Defluviitalea raffinosedens: one gene and its partner. The protein of the gene in region 2 interacts with the protein of the main gene of each other region in a pairwise test. Links are inferred from orthologs where the notes say so. Each region holds a gene or a part of one and is shown on either strand. Other genes may lie near its edges. The genes, in order: JOD07_RS03565 and JOD07_RS00545.

The links.
Region 1: the proteins of JOD07_RS00545 (region 2) and JOD07_RS03565 interact in binary tests that used the Escherichia coli proteins (3 or more experiments, as listed by UniProt). The link is inferred for Defluviitalea raffinosedens from one-to-one orthologs.

The regions. Positions count from the first base shown.
Region 1 is NZ_JAFBEP010000003.1:69,540-76,937, forward strand. Bases 2,144-5,114 are described here. They hold JOD07_RS03565 (pyridoxal phosphate-dependent aminotransferase), read right to left. Parts: upstream 4,235-5,114; coding sequence 3,053-4,234; downstream 2,144-3,052. Other genes in these bases: JOD07_RS03550 (transketolase C-terminal domain-containing protein), read right to left, coding at 2,144-2,216; JOD07_RS03555 (4Fe-4S binding protein), read right to left, coding at 2,203-2,514; JOD07_RS03560 (2-oxoacid:acceptor oxidoreductase family protein), read right to left, coding at 2,511-3,056; JOD07_RS03570 (phenylacetate--CoA ligase family protein), read right to left, coding at 4,249-5,114. Outside these bases: JOD07_RS03545 (thiamine pyrophosphate-dependent enzyme), read right to left, coding at 125-1,033; more of JOD07_RS03550, read right to left, coding at 1,017-2,143; more of JOD07_RS03570, read right to left, coding at 5,115-5,565; JOD07_RS03575 (methionine ABC transporter permease), read right to left, coding at 5,595-6,251; JOD07_RS03580 (methionine ABC transporter ATP-binding protein), read right to left, coding at 6,241-7,254; JOD07_RS03585 (MetQ/NlpA family ABC transporter substrate-binding protein), read right to left, coding at 7,267-7,398. UniProt on the Escherichia coli protein: Shows aminotransferase activity with methionine and histidine as substrates, and to a lesser extent also with phenylalanine.
Region 2 is NZ_JAFBEP010000001.1:114,755-123,179, forward strand. The notes cover bases 2,798-6,795. They hold JOD07_RS00545 (DNA polymerase III subunit alpha), read right to left. Parts: upstream 6,475-6,795; coding sequence 2,998-6,474; downstream 2,798-2,997. Other genes in these bases: pfkA (6-phosphofructokinase), read right to left, coding at 2,798-2,864; JOD07_RS00550 (DUF3892 domain-containing protein), read left to right, coding at 6,633-6,795. Also shown: pyk (pyruvate kinase), read right to left, coding at 105-1,877; more of pfkA, read right to left, coding at 1,890-2,797; more of JOD07_RS00550, read left to right, coding at 6,796-6,863; JOD07_RS00555 (methyl-accepting chemotaxis protein), read right to left, coding at 7,007-8,425. UniProt on the Escherichia coli protein: DNA polymerase III is a complex, multichain enzyme responsible for most of the replicative synthesis in bacteria. This DNA polymerase also exhibits 3' to 5' exonuclease activity. The alpha chain is the DNA polymerase catalytic subunit.

The DNA of each region.
Region 1 (7,398 bases), on a different replicon or contig from region 2:
TCATTGCATTATCTTCTCAATTCATAGTATTCCGATAAGATTATATTGTTTTCTTTATGATAAAAAATTTTTTTAGATATGTCAAGTAGTTTTTCTCAATTTTGCCATAACAAAAAAGTGGCTGTTATGCCACTTCCCAGTTTTCCCTGATATATTCCCACTTTTTATCCCGACTTTCTATGATGTATGCAATGTCTTTTTCATCTAGATGCCTGAATCTTCCCTGTTTTCTTAAGAAGTTTTCTACGGATGAAAATTCTTTAGGATTCTTATTCAACTTAAATCTTCCGTACTCATATTCTGCCAGATACCAGAGCCCGGTATCTACAACTTCTTTAGCCAATTCCACTGTTATGTCCTCTGGCGTTCCCCACCCTGTCGGGCATGGAGCATAAACATGGATATAAGAGGTACCTTTCACTTCCTTTGCCTTAGCAAGCTTATTCATGAAATCCTGAACATATCCAATACTTGCAGTGGCTGCATAACTAATGCCGTGAGCCGCTACAATCTCAAACATATTTTTCTTCTGAGTGATACTTCCATGAATATTTTCCCCCGCGGGGGTAGTGGTGGTTCTGGCACCGAAAGGCGTTAAGCCGCTTTTTTGAATACCTGTATTCATATATGCTTCATTGTCATAGCAAATGTAAATGATCTGATCGTTTCTATCAATGGCGCCAGATAATGCCTGAATACCTATATCCGCTGTCCCTCCGTCTCCGGCAATCCCTACAGCATGAAAATCTTTAATCCCCAATGCCTTTGCCCCTGCAGCAATACCAGAAAGCATGGAAGCTGTTCCTGCAAAGGTAGATATCATGGCATTGGTCGAGAAACATAATTGGGGATAGACAAAACCTACAGCAGACATACAGCCTGCCGGAATAACAGTATAGGTTCTTTCTCCCAATACTTTTAAAGCCAGTCTCACTGCTAAACTTCCTCCACAGCCGGCACAACCCTTATGTCCATAGAAAAATTCTTTATCTGTGATATTGTGGGCATTGATTCTTTTAATTTCCTTCTCCATCTGTGTCCACCCCCAAGTTGATCCATTTGATGTACTCTTTTTTTACTCCATTCGCTGCTTCTTCCAAGTATGTATACATAAATTTGATATCATTTTTAGAAATATCCCGTCCACCAAGGCCTGCAATAAAATTATAAGATTGAATGGGTTTGCCTGATTTCAGAAGGGCCGAATTGACATTGGTATAAACGGTTCCCTCGTATCCAAAGGAAATATCTTTCTCCAATACACCTACGACTTTTGCCCCCCGGGTTATATCAATGATTTCTTTTTCGGGGAAAGGACGCATAAATCGAATCTTAAGGACTCCGACTTTCTTCCCTTCCCTTCTTAATTCATCTGCGACCACTCTGCAGGTTCCCGTAATGCTCCCTAAAGTAACCAGTATAATCTCTGCATCTTCACATCTGTATCCGTCCACTAATCCCCCATATCCTCTCCCAAACTTTTTATGATACATCTCGTCTACCTCTTTAATTACTTCCGCTGCTTTTGCGGCCGCTCTGTGCTGCTGATATTTAAATTCCATATTATCTCCCGGAGAAGAACTAAAACACATATTCTTAGGATTCTCAAAGTCCAGCTTATTTTCTGTTTCAAAAGGGGGCAAAAATGCATCCACGGCTTCCTGGCTTGGTACTTCTACCAGTTCATAGGTATGGGTCAGAACAAATCCATCTAAATTGACCATCACAGGGGTTAATACTTCTTTATTTTCAGCGATGGCATAGGCCTGAATCATCATATCAAGGCTCTCCTGAGCATCTTCCACATAAACCTGAAGCCATCCACAATCCAGCAGGGACAATGAATCTCTTTGATCCCCATAAATACTCCAGGGAAGCGCCAATGAACGGTTGGCGTTCATCATCACAATAGGAAATCTCCCTCCACTGGCGTAATGCAAGCACTCCGCCATATACAAAAGCCCCTGAGAAGAGGTGGCTGTAAAAGCCCTTGCGCCCACTGCGCTGGCGCCCATGGCTGCTGAGAGGGCAGAATGTTCGGATTCCACATGAAGGAATTCAGATGTAAGCTCTCCTTTTTCCACCATTTCTGCAAGCCTTTCAACCACTACGGTTTGCGGGGTGATGGGATATGCAGAAATCACATGAGGTCTTGCTAGTTTGACACCTATAGCAGCAGCTTCATTCCCTGATACAAACATTTTAGTATTCCCCATTTTCCCCCTCCTTGATCATTTCTATGGCTTTATGGGTGCAAGCTCTTGCACAGATCCCGCAGCCCTTACAAAAATCATAATCAATGCCTACTTTTTTATTTTCCTTGAAAATGGTCCCTTCCGGGCAATACAAATAGCAAAGACAGCATCCTGTGCATTTTTCTTTATGTACAATAGGCTTTCTGGTTCGCCATCCTGCATTTTTTACAACCAGAGTCCCTGCTGGAGCGGCTGGTCCACAAGGATAATCTTTGATATGCTTTGGTTTTTCATACTGCATTAATTGTGGCTTATTCATAGCCACTCCCCCTTAATCCGTTCATAAGATTGGTTTAAAACCCGGATATTTTTCTCTGCCAGGCTTGATGAAAACTCATTTTTTATACTTTCTGCCACAGCATGGACTGGAATCACTTCTGAAATACCAATAAGCGCCCCAATCATGGCTGTATTGGTTACAGGCCTTCCCAGTATCTCCTGGGCAATGGCCACTGCATCAAAAGTGACAATCCAATCCGGAGAAATTGCTTTATACTTTTCTTCCCGGGCAGTATTGATAAGAATCTTTCCTCCAGGTTTCAGATCCTGAAGCAATGAGGGGGCAAACAGCGTTTCATCCAATACAACAATATAATCACAGTGTATAATTTCACTTCTGTCCCTGATTTTTTGATCATCTATCTTGGTAAAAGCAGTGATGGGTGCACCTCTTCTCTCCGGTCCAAAGGAAGGAAAAGCCAAAGCATATTTATTGCCGTACAAAGAGGCAGCAGCTCCTAGTATTCTGGAGGCTGTGAAACTTCCCTGTCCCCCTCTGCCATGCCATCTGATTTCAATCATGATATCCTCCATTCTGCATTTTTTGCCTTTTCTCTTAATGTCGAAAGTCTTTTTAGGGCTTCTTTAAGAGTATCTGTCTTTTTTGCGAAGTGAAAGCGAATCAGGTGGTTTACATCTTCTTTAAAGAAGCTGGAACCTGGGACAGCGGCTACCCCTACTTCTCTGGCAAGCCATTCACAAAACACCGTATCACTTGGAGCGCCGAATTCTGAAATATCTACCAAAACATAATATGTTCCCTGAGGTTCTGTATATTTAAGTCCCAGCTCATCTAAACCTTTTAAAAATATATTTCTTTTCTCTGTATAAAGTTTTCTTAATTCTTCATAATATGCATCCGAAAACTTTAGGGCTGCTACTGCTGCTTCCTGCAGAGGTGCTGCTGCCCCTACTGTAAGAAAATCATGAACCTTACGGGCATTTTCAATTACTTGGGAAGGCCCTATAATATATCCAAGTCTCCATCCTGTAATTGAGTAAGTTTTTGAAAGAGAGCTGCAGGAAATGGTTCTCTCAAACATTCCAGGCAAAGATGCAAAATAAATATGTTCATTCGGTTCAAACACAATATGTTCATAGACTTCATCAGTAATCACAAAAACATCATACTTTTCTGCCAGGTCTGCAATAAACTCCAGTTCTTCCCGTGTGAATACTTTTCCTGTAGGATTGGAAGGATTACAGAGAATAAGCGCCTTTGGATTTTGCTCAAAGGCTTTTTTAAGCGCTTCCTGATCAAAGTGAAATGTGGGCGGATGCAAAGGGACATATATTGGTTCTGCCCCGGAAAGAATCGTATCCGCCACATAATTTTCATAAAAAGGAGAAAAGACAATCACTTTATCTCCCGGTTTACAGGCTGTCATCATAGCTGCCATCATAGCTTCCGTACTTCCACAGGTCACAACAATTTGAGTATCGGGGTCAATGGGAATATCCATGTATTTTGACTGCTTTTTAGCAAGCGCTTCTCTGAAGTTTTGTGCACCCCAGGTGATGGAATACTGATGAGGGCCTTCTTCTGCTGCCTTTTTTAAGGCTTCCCTCAATTCCTTGGGAGGATCAAAGTCCGGAAAACCCTGGGACAAATTCACTGCCCCATAGCGGTTAGCTATTCGTGTCATTTTTCTAATAACAGATTCTGTAAAAAAGTCCAGACGATTGCTTACTTGCGGCATATTTTTCCTTCTTTCTATTGTTCTCTTAAGTCAATAAATCTTTTAGCCTTGTGGGTAGCTCTTGGAAGAGCCCCTTCTTCCAGGATCACCACTTCTTTAGGTCTAACGCCTAATCTTGCTTTAATATTGTGAGATACCTTTTCCGACAATTCCTCGTTCGTTATGGTGACATCCGCATGTTTTTCCACTTCTACTTTAAATTTGGTGGTAAAGTTTTCGGAAATCGCATACACTCTGTATTCCCCATTGAGTTCCTTAATGTTTCGAACGATAAATTCTATATCGCTGGGGAAAATATTCACGCCCGAGACAATGAGCATATCATCGAGTCTTCCTACCACCTGAATTCTGCCATGGGTACGTCCGCATTCACATTTTTCTTTGTTGAAAATAGCAATATCTCCTGTTCTGAAACGAATCATCGGTCTTGCCTGTTTTCTTAAGGTGGTGAGCACCAGTTCCCCCCTTTGACCATCCTTTACCGGTTCCAGAGTTACGGGATCGATCACTTCCACATAAATCTGATCTTCTGCTATATGCAGTCCGTTCCTTGCACTGCACATTCCGGCACAAGCCCCATAAATATCAGAAATACCATAGAAATCATACACTTCTGCATCCCAGAGATCTTCAATGGCTTTTCTTGTGGCTTCTATGGAACCTCCTGGTTCTCCGGCAACAATGATTTTATTGATCGCCAGGTCCGTTGCAGGATTGATGCCTTGTTTTTTAGCAGTTTCTCCAAGATACCATGCATAGGATGGAGTCGTCCAGATCACCGTAGGCTGAAATTCCTGCAAAATATAAAGGAGTCGTTCTGAAGGAATGGTTCCTGCCCAGATGCATAATGCCCCCAAATTCTGGGCTCCTATAACATCAGGGCCTCCCACAAACAAGGTGAAGTTTAAAGCATGCACATATCTGTCATGGGGTCTCATGCCTGCCGCCCAGAATAATCTGCTTTGGATATCCTGGAACTCATCAAAATCGGTTTTGGTAAAAGGACTTAGGGTAGGTACTCCTGTGGAACCGCTGGATGCCGAAACAAAGACCACATCTTCTTCAGGCACTGCAGTCAACGTTCCAAGAAGAGGCTTTGAGATTTGAGCGTCCCGCTCAATCTGCTTATTGATGAACGGAAACTTTGACAGGTCGGATAAAACCTTGAAATCTTCGGGTTTTACTCCGGATTCATCAAAAGATTGCTTATAATATGGTGAGTGTTCATAAGCGTATTTCAAGTGTTCTTTGAGCTGTTCTGTCTGATATGCTTCTAACTCTTCCCTTGGCATGGTTTCTATGGATTCATTCCAATATCTTTGATATGACATTTTTATTCCCCCTAATCAGCTGCGTTTGATTATGATCTTTTATCTACTTTTTTAGAGCTATAGTCTCCCAACCATTGAAAACCCTGTACGATTAACACTAAAACAACCACTGTAGTAAGCATGATGTCGGTTTGATATCTGTAGTATCCGAAGCGAATGGCTAAATCGCCGATACCTCCCCCGCCGATAATCCCTGCCATAGCAGAATATCCGATCAAACTGATGGCAGTTACTGTAATGCCTACGATCAGGCTGGGCAAAGCTTCCGTTAAAAGCACATGGTATATAATGGTCCTTGTTTTTGCCCCTGCGGCTTGCGCTGCTTCAATCACTCCTTTATCCACTTCTCTAAAGGCCGCTTCCACCAATCTCGCATAAAAGGCTATGGCTGCAACAGAAAGAGGTACTGATGCGGCTCCTGATCCTATAGTAGTACCCGTAATGAGCTTAGTGACAGGTAAAAGTACAACAAGCAGAATCACAAAAGGTGTGGATCTTACGATATTAATGATCAAACCTCCGATAAAGTTTAAAATTTTGTTTTGAAAAAATAAGCCACTGGACGTAAGATACAAAAATAATCCTAAAGGAATACCCAAAACTATGGATAATATCAGTGCTATTCCTACCATTTGAGAAGTTTCTCCCAGGGCTTTTAATAAATCAAAAATCAGTTCAGCTTGCATAGAGTACCACCTCCGTAAATGCAGTTCTTTCGTTGATATAGTCCACTGCCAGTTGAACTTCCCTTTCTTCTCCCTCTATATCGACGACTAAGATTCCCACGGGTCGATCTCCTATGTACTCGATTTTTCCATGGACGATATTTAGGTTAACATTATAACGTTTAGATACTTCTGATATTAAAGGCTCCGTTGCGGACTCTCCCTTATAGACAATTTTCAGTACCCTGCCCTTAAAATCATTGAAAATCTGCTTAGGGAATTCGAGGTGGAAGGTGTGTTCAATTAATTGTTTTGTAAAAACATTTCTCGGATTGACAAATACGTCATAAACATTGCCTGCTTCTAATAACTGTCCGTCATTCATAACCGCCACTCGGTCACAGATGCTTTTAACCACATCCATTTCATGAGTGATGATGACAATGGTAATCCCTAATTTCTGATTAATTTCTTTAAGTAAGTTTAGGATGGATTTTGTCGTTTCTAAGTCAAGGGCAGAAGTAGGTTCGTCACAGAGAAGAATTTCTGTTTCGTTGGCAAGGGCTCTTGCTATACCTACTCTTTGCTTTTGTCCGCCGCTAAGCTGAGCCGGAAAAGCATTACTTTTATCTGAAAGACCGACAAGATTCAGCAGTTGGTTTACTCTTTTTTGAATTTCATCTTTAGGTTTTCCTGCTGCAACCATTGGAAAGGCTACGTTTTCAAAAACTGTCTTTCTTTTTATCAGATTGAAATGTTGAAAGATCATCCCTATTTTCTGTCTAAGAAGCCTTAAGTCTTCTCCTTTTAAATCTGTAATGTCCTGATTGTTAATAAAAATCCTGCCTTCTGTTGGCCTTTCTAAAAGATTAATGGTTCGGAGCAGGGTACTTTTCCCTGCTCCACTGGCTCCAACAATTCCAAAAATTTCTCCTTTGTTAATGTTCAGCGAAAGTTTCTGAACTGCTTTAACTTTGCCTTCAGCCCCTTCATAAGTCACGCTGACATCCTGAAATTGAATCATATGTTTTCCTCCCTACTGTTGTAAAAACCAGGCTGGCTTTTGGAAAGCCTTAAACATATAATCTGGATTTTCGATAACTTCCCTGAACTCTTCCGATTCAACGACTTCTTTAATGTCTTTTACAAATTGGGAATTAATATCTTC
Region 2 (8,425 bases):
TTCTAGAATCCAAAATCTATGCTATATTAAATATGCCTATCTCTTATGCATAATATACCACCATTATATTCCTCTTGTCAAATAATATTTATTAACTAATAATATTATTTAGAATTTGTCTTTTTTTCAGGTATGCCGTTGTAAATGAAGCCATTTTTGCTGTCTACGGTTATTAAAGTACCACTTCTGATTAAGGTTACTGCATTTTTGGCACCTATAATAACAGGAATATCTAATGCTCTTGCCACGATCGCTGCGTGACTGTTCTCTCCTTCTTCTCCATCTTCTACAACAATTGCAGAAGCTTTTTTCATATATGGGAGAAAATCATTGTTTGTTCTATGAGTAATTAATATATCTCCTTTTTTGAAATACTTTTCGGCTTCTTCAACAACTTTAATCACACTTGCTGTGCCTGAAACAACCTTGCTTCCAATTCCTTCTCCTTTTGCCAATACATTTCCTACAATATGAACCTTCAGAATGTTCGTTGTACCAGATATGCCAACAGGTACACCGGCTGTAATAACGATAATGTCTCCAGTTTTTGCAACCCCAATTTCTACAGATTTATCTACTGCCAAATTAAAAAGTTCATCTGTTGTAGATTTTAATTCAGTTTTAACCGGTATACAGCCCCAAACCAAATTAAGCTGCCTCCAGGTTTGCTCTTCAACCGTACAACCCAGAACAGGCGCTGAAGGTCTGAACTTAGATACCATTCTTGCGGTATCTCCTGACTTTGTAACCGTTACAATACAAGCGGCATTTAAATCTGCTGCTGTAGTACAGGTTGCGTGGCTTATGGCATTCGTAATGTCGGTCTTAATGGTTCTATGATATTCATTCATATTTTTAATGTAATCAATAGAGTTTTCTGTTCTTTTTGCAATTGTTGACATCATAATTACACTTTCTACAGGATAAGAACCTTTCGCAGTTTCCCCAGAAAGCATGATCGCATCTGTGCCATCGAAAATAGCATTGGCAACGTCATTGGCCTCCGCTCTTGTAGGCCTTGGATTTCTAACCATAGAATCCAACATCTGAGTAGCTGTAATAACGGGTTTTCCTACTTGATTTGCCTTTTGAATAAGCATTTTTTGAACAAGAGGTACTTCTTCTGTGGCAATTTCAACTCCTAAGTCTCCTCTTGCCACCATGATCCCGTCAGCTACTTCCAAAATTTCATCAATATTATTTACACCATCTCTATTCTCGATTTTTGCAATAATTGAAATATTATTGCCGCCATTCTCTTCCAAGATTTTTCTAATTTTAATAACATCATTGGCAGAGCGGACAAAAGAAGCTGCAATGTAGTCAAATCCCATCTTAATGCCAAATTTGATGTCTTCTATATCTTTATCTGTTAAAGACGGCAGATTTACATACACATCCGGTATGTTAACTCCTTTTTTTGAACTTAAAGGTCCACCATTAATTACTTCGCATTCAACTTCTGTATCGGTTATATTTTTCACCCGAAGTTCAATGAGTCCATCATCTAAAAGTACTCTGCTTCCCCGTCTTAAATCGTAAGGAAGGTTTTTATAAGTAACGCTGACTCTGCTTTCGTCCCCTTCTATATCTTCTGTCGTCAGTGTAAACGTTTGCCCTTGTTTTAAGTAAACAACTTCTTTAGAAAATTCTTTAATGCGAATTTCTGGTCCCTTTGTATCCAGGACCAATGGTATAGGAACATTAAGCTCTTCTCTTGCGGCAATAAGATTTTTAATGATTTCTCCATGGGATTCATAAGTTCCATGGGAAAAATTAATTCTTGCAGCATCCATTCCATTTAGAATAAGTTTTTTAATCGTTTCGATATCACCAGATGCAGGCCCTAAAGTACATACGATTTTTGTTTTTCTCATTTTATATCTCTCCTAAATAGAAAGGATTTTAGCCACTTCATACATTCTTTCATCAACTGTTTTTGTCATCTTTAATGCTTCGTTGATATCATAATCTACATATTGTCCATCTTTATACGCTATAACACGATTGCTTTTTCCTTCACAAAGGAGATCTACTGCCAATGCTCCCATCATTGAAGCATGAAGGCGGTCAACTGCTGAAGGACTTCCTCCTCTTTGAAGGTATCCTAAAATCGTTGCTCTGGTTTCTATTCCTGTTACTTTTTCTATTTTAACTGCTAATTCTTGAGAGCCTCCTACCCCTTCTGCAACAATAATAAGGAAATGCTTTTTACCGCGTTGCTTGTTTTGGAGTATTTCTCTTATAATCTCTTCATCGCTGGGTCTTTCTTTTTCAGGAATCAGAACCATTTCAGCCCCATTGGTAATGCCGCACCAAAGTGCAATATATCCAGCATTTCTTCCCATTACTTCTACAATACTGCATCTTTCATGGGAGGTTGATGTATCTCTGATTTTATTGATTGCTTCCATAGCTGTGTTTACTGCGGTATCAAAGCCAATAGTATAATCTGTACATGCAATATCTAAATCAATTGTTCCGGGAATGCCTATTGTATTGATTCCTAAATTCGCTAATTTTTCTGCCCCCTGGAAGGATCCGTCTCCGCCGATAACGATAAGACCATCTATACCGAACACTTTACAAATCTGAGCGCCTTTCTTTTGTCCTTCTTCAGTTATAAATTCGGGACATCTTGCTGTTTGAAGGATGGTTCCCCCTCTTTGAATGGTATCTGATACACTTCTTGGACTCATTTCGAAAATATCTCCATGGATAAGTCCGTTATAACCCTTTCTTACGCCCATGACCCTAAGACCTCTTGCAATAGCCGTACGTACAACGGAACGGATTGTTGCATTCATGCCTGGTGCATCTCCTCCGCTTGTTAATACGCCAATGGTTTTTATCTCTTTGCTCATGATTTTCCCTCCATTATTTTTTAACTTTTCTTATGATTAAGATGCATGAAATACTATTATACCCATATTATCACATACATTTTAATCAATTTATATTTTCATTGCAATAAAAATCTCTTCTGCTTTTCTTATTTTATCTAATTACGACATTTTTATCGCCTAAAAACCCCTTTAATTTAGACATTAATGCCTCATTTGGATGTATCCACAAGCTTTGAGATGCTCTCATAGTCTTTTGAAGCCCTTCAATGTGTATTATGACCGGAACATTTCCTTTGTTCATCTGCAAAAGAGGTTTAATGCCTTCTACAACTTCCATATTACCTTTATCTTTTGGAATTTTTAAATATAGTTTGATGTTGCTTTCTTCTTTTAAATCTCGCATTTTCTCGAAGGGGGTAATGGCCTCGCATATTAATTTCGCATCTTCATCTTCTCGTATAGCCGCCCTTCCCTTTATATACAAAATTTCATCTTCTCTTAAATACTCTGCGCTGCTTTCATATATATTAGGAAATACGATGACTTCCACGCTTCCATACAAATCTTCCAGTGTAATAAATGCCATAATTTGATTGCTTCTGGTTGTTTTAATACTTTTTCCAGTAATCATGCCTCCTATGGTCACGATCTGACCATCATATATGGAACTAGTACCGTGGTCCTCTTCTCTTTTCATAAAATCTAAACTGGTGGCATCCGTATGCTTTTTCAGTTCTTCTTCATACTCATCCAGGGGATGTCCGCTTAAATACATGCCAAGTACTTCTTTTTCCATTGCCAAAAGTACTTTGTGTGGGTATTCTTCTATATCCGGAAGGATGTCGTGTTTAACTCTTTCAGGGGTACCCAAGTCAAACAGATTAATTTGCCCTTCTATATTTTTCTTTTTCTGCTGAGCAATCTGGTCTAAAATTTGCTTATAAACAGCTAAATACTGACTTCTTTTTCCTCCTAGCGAATCAAAAACACCGGCTTTGATTAAACTTTCGACGCTTCTCTTATTTAAGTCACCACTGTCCATTCGTTCAAAGAAATCTGTCAAACTGGTAAATTTACCATTCTCTTTTCTTTCTTTTACTATAGCGTGAATCATATTTCGGCCCACATTTTTAATGGCAGCCAAACCATATCTGATTTTTCCCTGAGACACGGAAAAATCACAAAATCCTTCGTTGATATCCGGCGGCATTAACTCTATGCCCATTTTTTTGCAGGCATAAATGTATTCTTTGATTTTATCGGTACTGTCCATCACTGAAGTCATAAGCGCCGCCATAAATTCTACAGGATAATGGGTTTTTAGCCACGCCGTCTGATAGGCCACCACCGCATATGCTGCAGCATGGGATTTATTAAAAGCATATTTTGCAAAGTCTGTCATTTCATCAAATATTTTTTCTGCCGTCTCTGCGGGTATCCCTCTGTTAACACATCCCGGAATATCTTTGCCATTTCCATAAACGAAAACTTTTCTCTCTTCTGCCATCACATCTGCTTTTTTCTTAGACATAGCTCTTCTTACCAAATCACTTCGTCCAAGACTATAGCCTGCCAGATCCCTTACAATCTGCATTACCTGCTCCTGATACACAATACAGCCATAAGTCGTTTTTAAAATTGGCTCCAGGACATCACAGGTATATTCAATGGCCTCTGGATTTCTTTTCCCTTTAATGTATTTTGGTATAAAATCCATGGGGCCTGGCCGATAGAGGGCGTTTCCTGCAATAATGTCTTCCAGATTTCTTGGCTGAAGTTCTTTTAAGAAGTTTTTCATACCGGTACTTTCCAGCTGGAAGACTCCTTCTGTCTGCGCTGCAGAAATCAAATCATATACTTTCTGGTCATTAAAATCTATTTTATCAATGTCTATCTTAATATTGTGATTTGCTTCGATCTGTTCCAGAGCGCTGCGAATGACTGTCAAGGTTCTAAGGCCTAAAAAGTCCATTTTAAGAAGGCCTAATTCTTCTAAAGTGGTCATGGTAAACTGGGTTGTAATGACACCGTCATTGGAATTAAGGGGCACGTACTCCACAACCGGTTCTTTGGATATAACAACCCCTGCTGCATGGGTTGAAGAATGCCTTGGAAGACCTTCCAGCCTTTTTGACATATCGATGAGATAATGAATTCTGTCATCGTTCTCATACAAATTCCTGAGTTCTCCGTTAATTTCCAGGGCCCTGTCAATCGTAATGCCTAGTTCTGCCGGAATCATCTTTGCCACTTTATCCACTTCTGCATATGGCATATTAAGCGCACGCCCTACATCCCGAATAACAGCCCTTGCGGACATGGTTCCAAAGGTTATGATCTGTGCCACTCTGTCTTCCCCATATTTTCTTATGACATAGTCTATGACTTCCTGCCTTCTTTCATAACAAAAGTCTATATCTATATCAGGCATGCTGATTCTCTCAGGATTTAAAAATCTTTCAAAGAGAAGCTGGTACTGTATCGGGTCGATATTGGTAATCTGCAGGCAGTAAGAAACCATGCTTCCTGCCGCTGAACCTCTTCCCGGACCAACCATAATGCCATTGTCCTTGGCATATTTAATAAAATCCCATACTATGAGAAAATAGTCCACATACCCCATCTGTTCAATGGTAGAAAGTTCATATTCCAGTCTTTCCTTAAGTTCCGGGGTAGGATTGGGATATCTTTGCTTAAAGCCTTCCAAACACAATTTTCTAAGATATTCGCTGGCAGTATACCCTTCAGGTACATCGTATTTTGGAAGCTTTAATTCATGGAAAGTAAATTCTACATTACATCTCTTGGCAATTTTATAAGTATTCTCTATTGCCTCCCTGGCATAGGGAAATCTCTCCTGCATTTCTTCCGGAGATTTTAAGTAAAATTCTCCTCCGGGATAAATCATTCTGTCCTCGTCATCCATGGTTTTTCCTGTTTGAATACAGAGAAGGATCTCATGGGCCTTATTATCTTCTTTATAAGTATAGTGCACATCATTCGTAACCACTAAAGGGATACCTGTTTCTTTGCTCATGCGGATTAAATACTGATTCACTTCTCCCTGTTCCCGCATGCCATGGTCCTGAAGTTCAAGATAGAAATTCCCTTTACCTAAGATACTTTCGTACTGAAGAGCTATTTCAACTGCTTTTTCATAGGAAACCTCTCTGATTGTTTTGGCAACTGGCCCTGCAAGGCAGGCGCTAAGCCCAATAAGCCCTTTTGAATGTTGCCTTAAAAGTTCCAGGTCAATTCTGGGCTTATGATAAAAACCCTCTATAAATCCGTAGGAAACCAGCTTAATGAGATTTTTATAGCCATCCATATTTTCTGCCAAAAGTACAAGATGAAAATAGTTGGCATCCTGTTTTTCTTTATCAAAACGGCTTCTGGGGGCAACATATACCTCACAGCCGATAATAGGTTTTATTCCCTGTTTTTTAGCTTCTTTATAAAAATCAATGACCCCATACATAGAGCCATGATCTGTTATAGCAATACTATCCATCCCCAACTCTTTTGCTCTCGCTATGAGCTCTTTGATCTTAGAAGAACCGTCAAGCAGACTGTACTCTGTATGGACATGAAGATGGGTAAAGGGAATAGGTTGAACTGCTGTCTCCATAATAAACTCCCTTCCGTAAAACTACATATATATACTCCTATTATAACATATTATTGTGCGAATTACCGCCCAAGCTTTATATACTTGTTCCGTATATTTTTTTCGTTTTTTCAAATAATATATTTTAAATTTATTCGGGTATAAAAGGAGGTTCCCCTGTGGAGGAAAAATCTAAAATCGTAAAAGTAAAGAAAAACAGTGAGGGAGATATTACCGATGTAATGCTCGATAATGGAAGTGTTCATGCTATTGATGAAGCCATTACAATGGCTAAAAATGATTTGATCGATGGAGTGAATGTAGGAAAAGCCAAAAATGGGCGAGAATATTTAAGAAGCAATCCAAATGGTGAAGAAAGCGATAATCTGGACAATCTTCCGATGTTTTAAAAGAGTAGACCCATGGCCTACTCTTTTTTATTGCATAGGAAATTGTTTCAAATTTCCTATTTTGTATTATTTCAATTATTAAATTCAATGCATCTTTTTTCCTTGTATTATGCTATTTTGCTCTATTATTCTATGTGATTGAATTACAGTTTAAACTTCATAATCATATTAGACAGTGCTTCAGCAACTTCTGCCTGTCCTTGAGTTGCTTTTGCAATCTCTTCAATGGAATATGTCGTTACGTCAATGTTGCTTGAGATATCCTTAGCACTGATATTGGCTTTATTAATGTTGCTTACCACATGATCGATATGCTGATTCATGCCACCTATGAGCTCTCCTATGGTATCAGAACCATTTTCAAATTCTGTGAAAATATCACTGATTACTGTAGCATCATTTTCATATTGAATGCTTGTATCTACTAACTGGTCATAATCTTTGGTAACATCTTCTTCAATAAAATGAATGAGATCATTGGCATTATGGGATAAGTCCTGAAATGCCAATTGTACTTCCGTGATCGAAACTTTTATCTTGTCTACCAGAGTTTTGGTTCCCTCAGCCAGGGCTTTTACTTCATCTGCAACCACTGCAAATCCCCGTCCGTATTCTCCTGCTCTGGCAGCTTCTATGGCAGCATTAAGAGCCAATAAATTCGTCTGTTCAGAAATCCTGGATATGGCATCGGACATTTTTGCGATTTCTTCTACTACATGACCTTGTTCAATAGCTCGAACAATGTTTTTCTGTTTTTCCTGATAAGTGCCAATGGCTTGTGCTTTGGATCTATTGGCATTTTCCTTCATATTTAACGCACGGAACTTTACTTCTTTAATTATATCTACGCTATTTCTGGCTTTTTCTCTTAATTGAGTAGAATATGAAAGTATTTCATCATTGGCTTTAGAAAGGGCATCAATGATTTCTACGGTACTTTCCACGCCCTCTGCTATTTCCTTGGCACTGGTATTTATCATTTTGCTTTTATCATTAATACCGTCCACCGTTGCCGCCAATTCTTCACTGGAAGCAGTTACTTCCATACTGCTGATTTGAATATCCTTGATCATATTTTTCAACAAATTTCTCATATCTTCAAAGGCCTTTGCCAATTGTCCAATTTCATCCTTACGATTGATATCGCTTTTTAATATATCTGAGTTTAAATCATACTCTGCCAGAAGTTTGGCTTGTCTGATACACCTGCTTAAACCTCTGTTAATAGATAAAGTAATCAGGAAGGTCATAAATATAGACAGTATCAGAGTGGTTATGATAAATATCAGAACAATCTGCTTTGAAGCCTGTACATAGTCTTTCCCTGCTTCATTTAAAGAGTTGGCAACAATAAAATTCATTTCCTTTAACTCAGCAATATCTGATTCAATAACACTTCTTATTCTCTTGCTCTTTTGATTGACTTCCAGTGCAGTTTCTAAATCCCCTTTTTCTAACGCATCAATAACTTCCTTCTGCGCTGTATACAATCTCTCATAAAAACTTGTAAAGCTATCTGCTAATTTCTTTTCCAGCGGAACCAGTTCCATGCTGTTAATGTA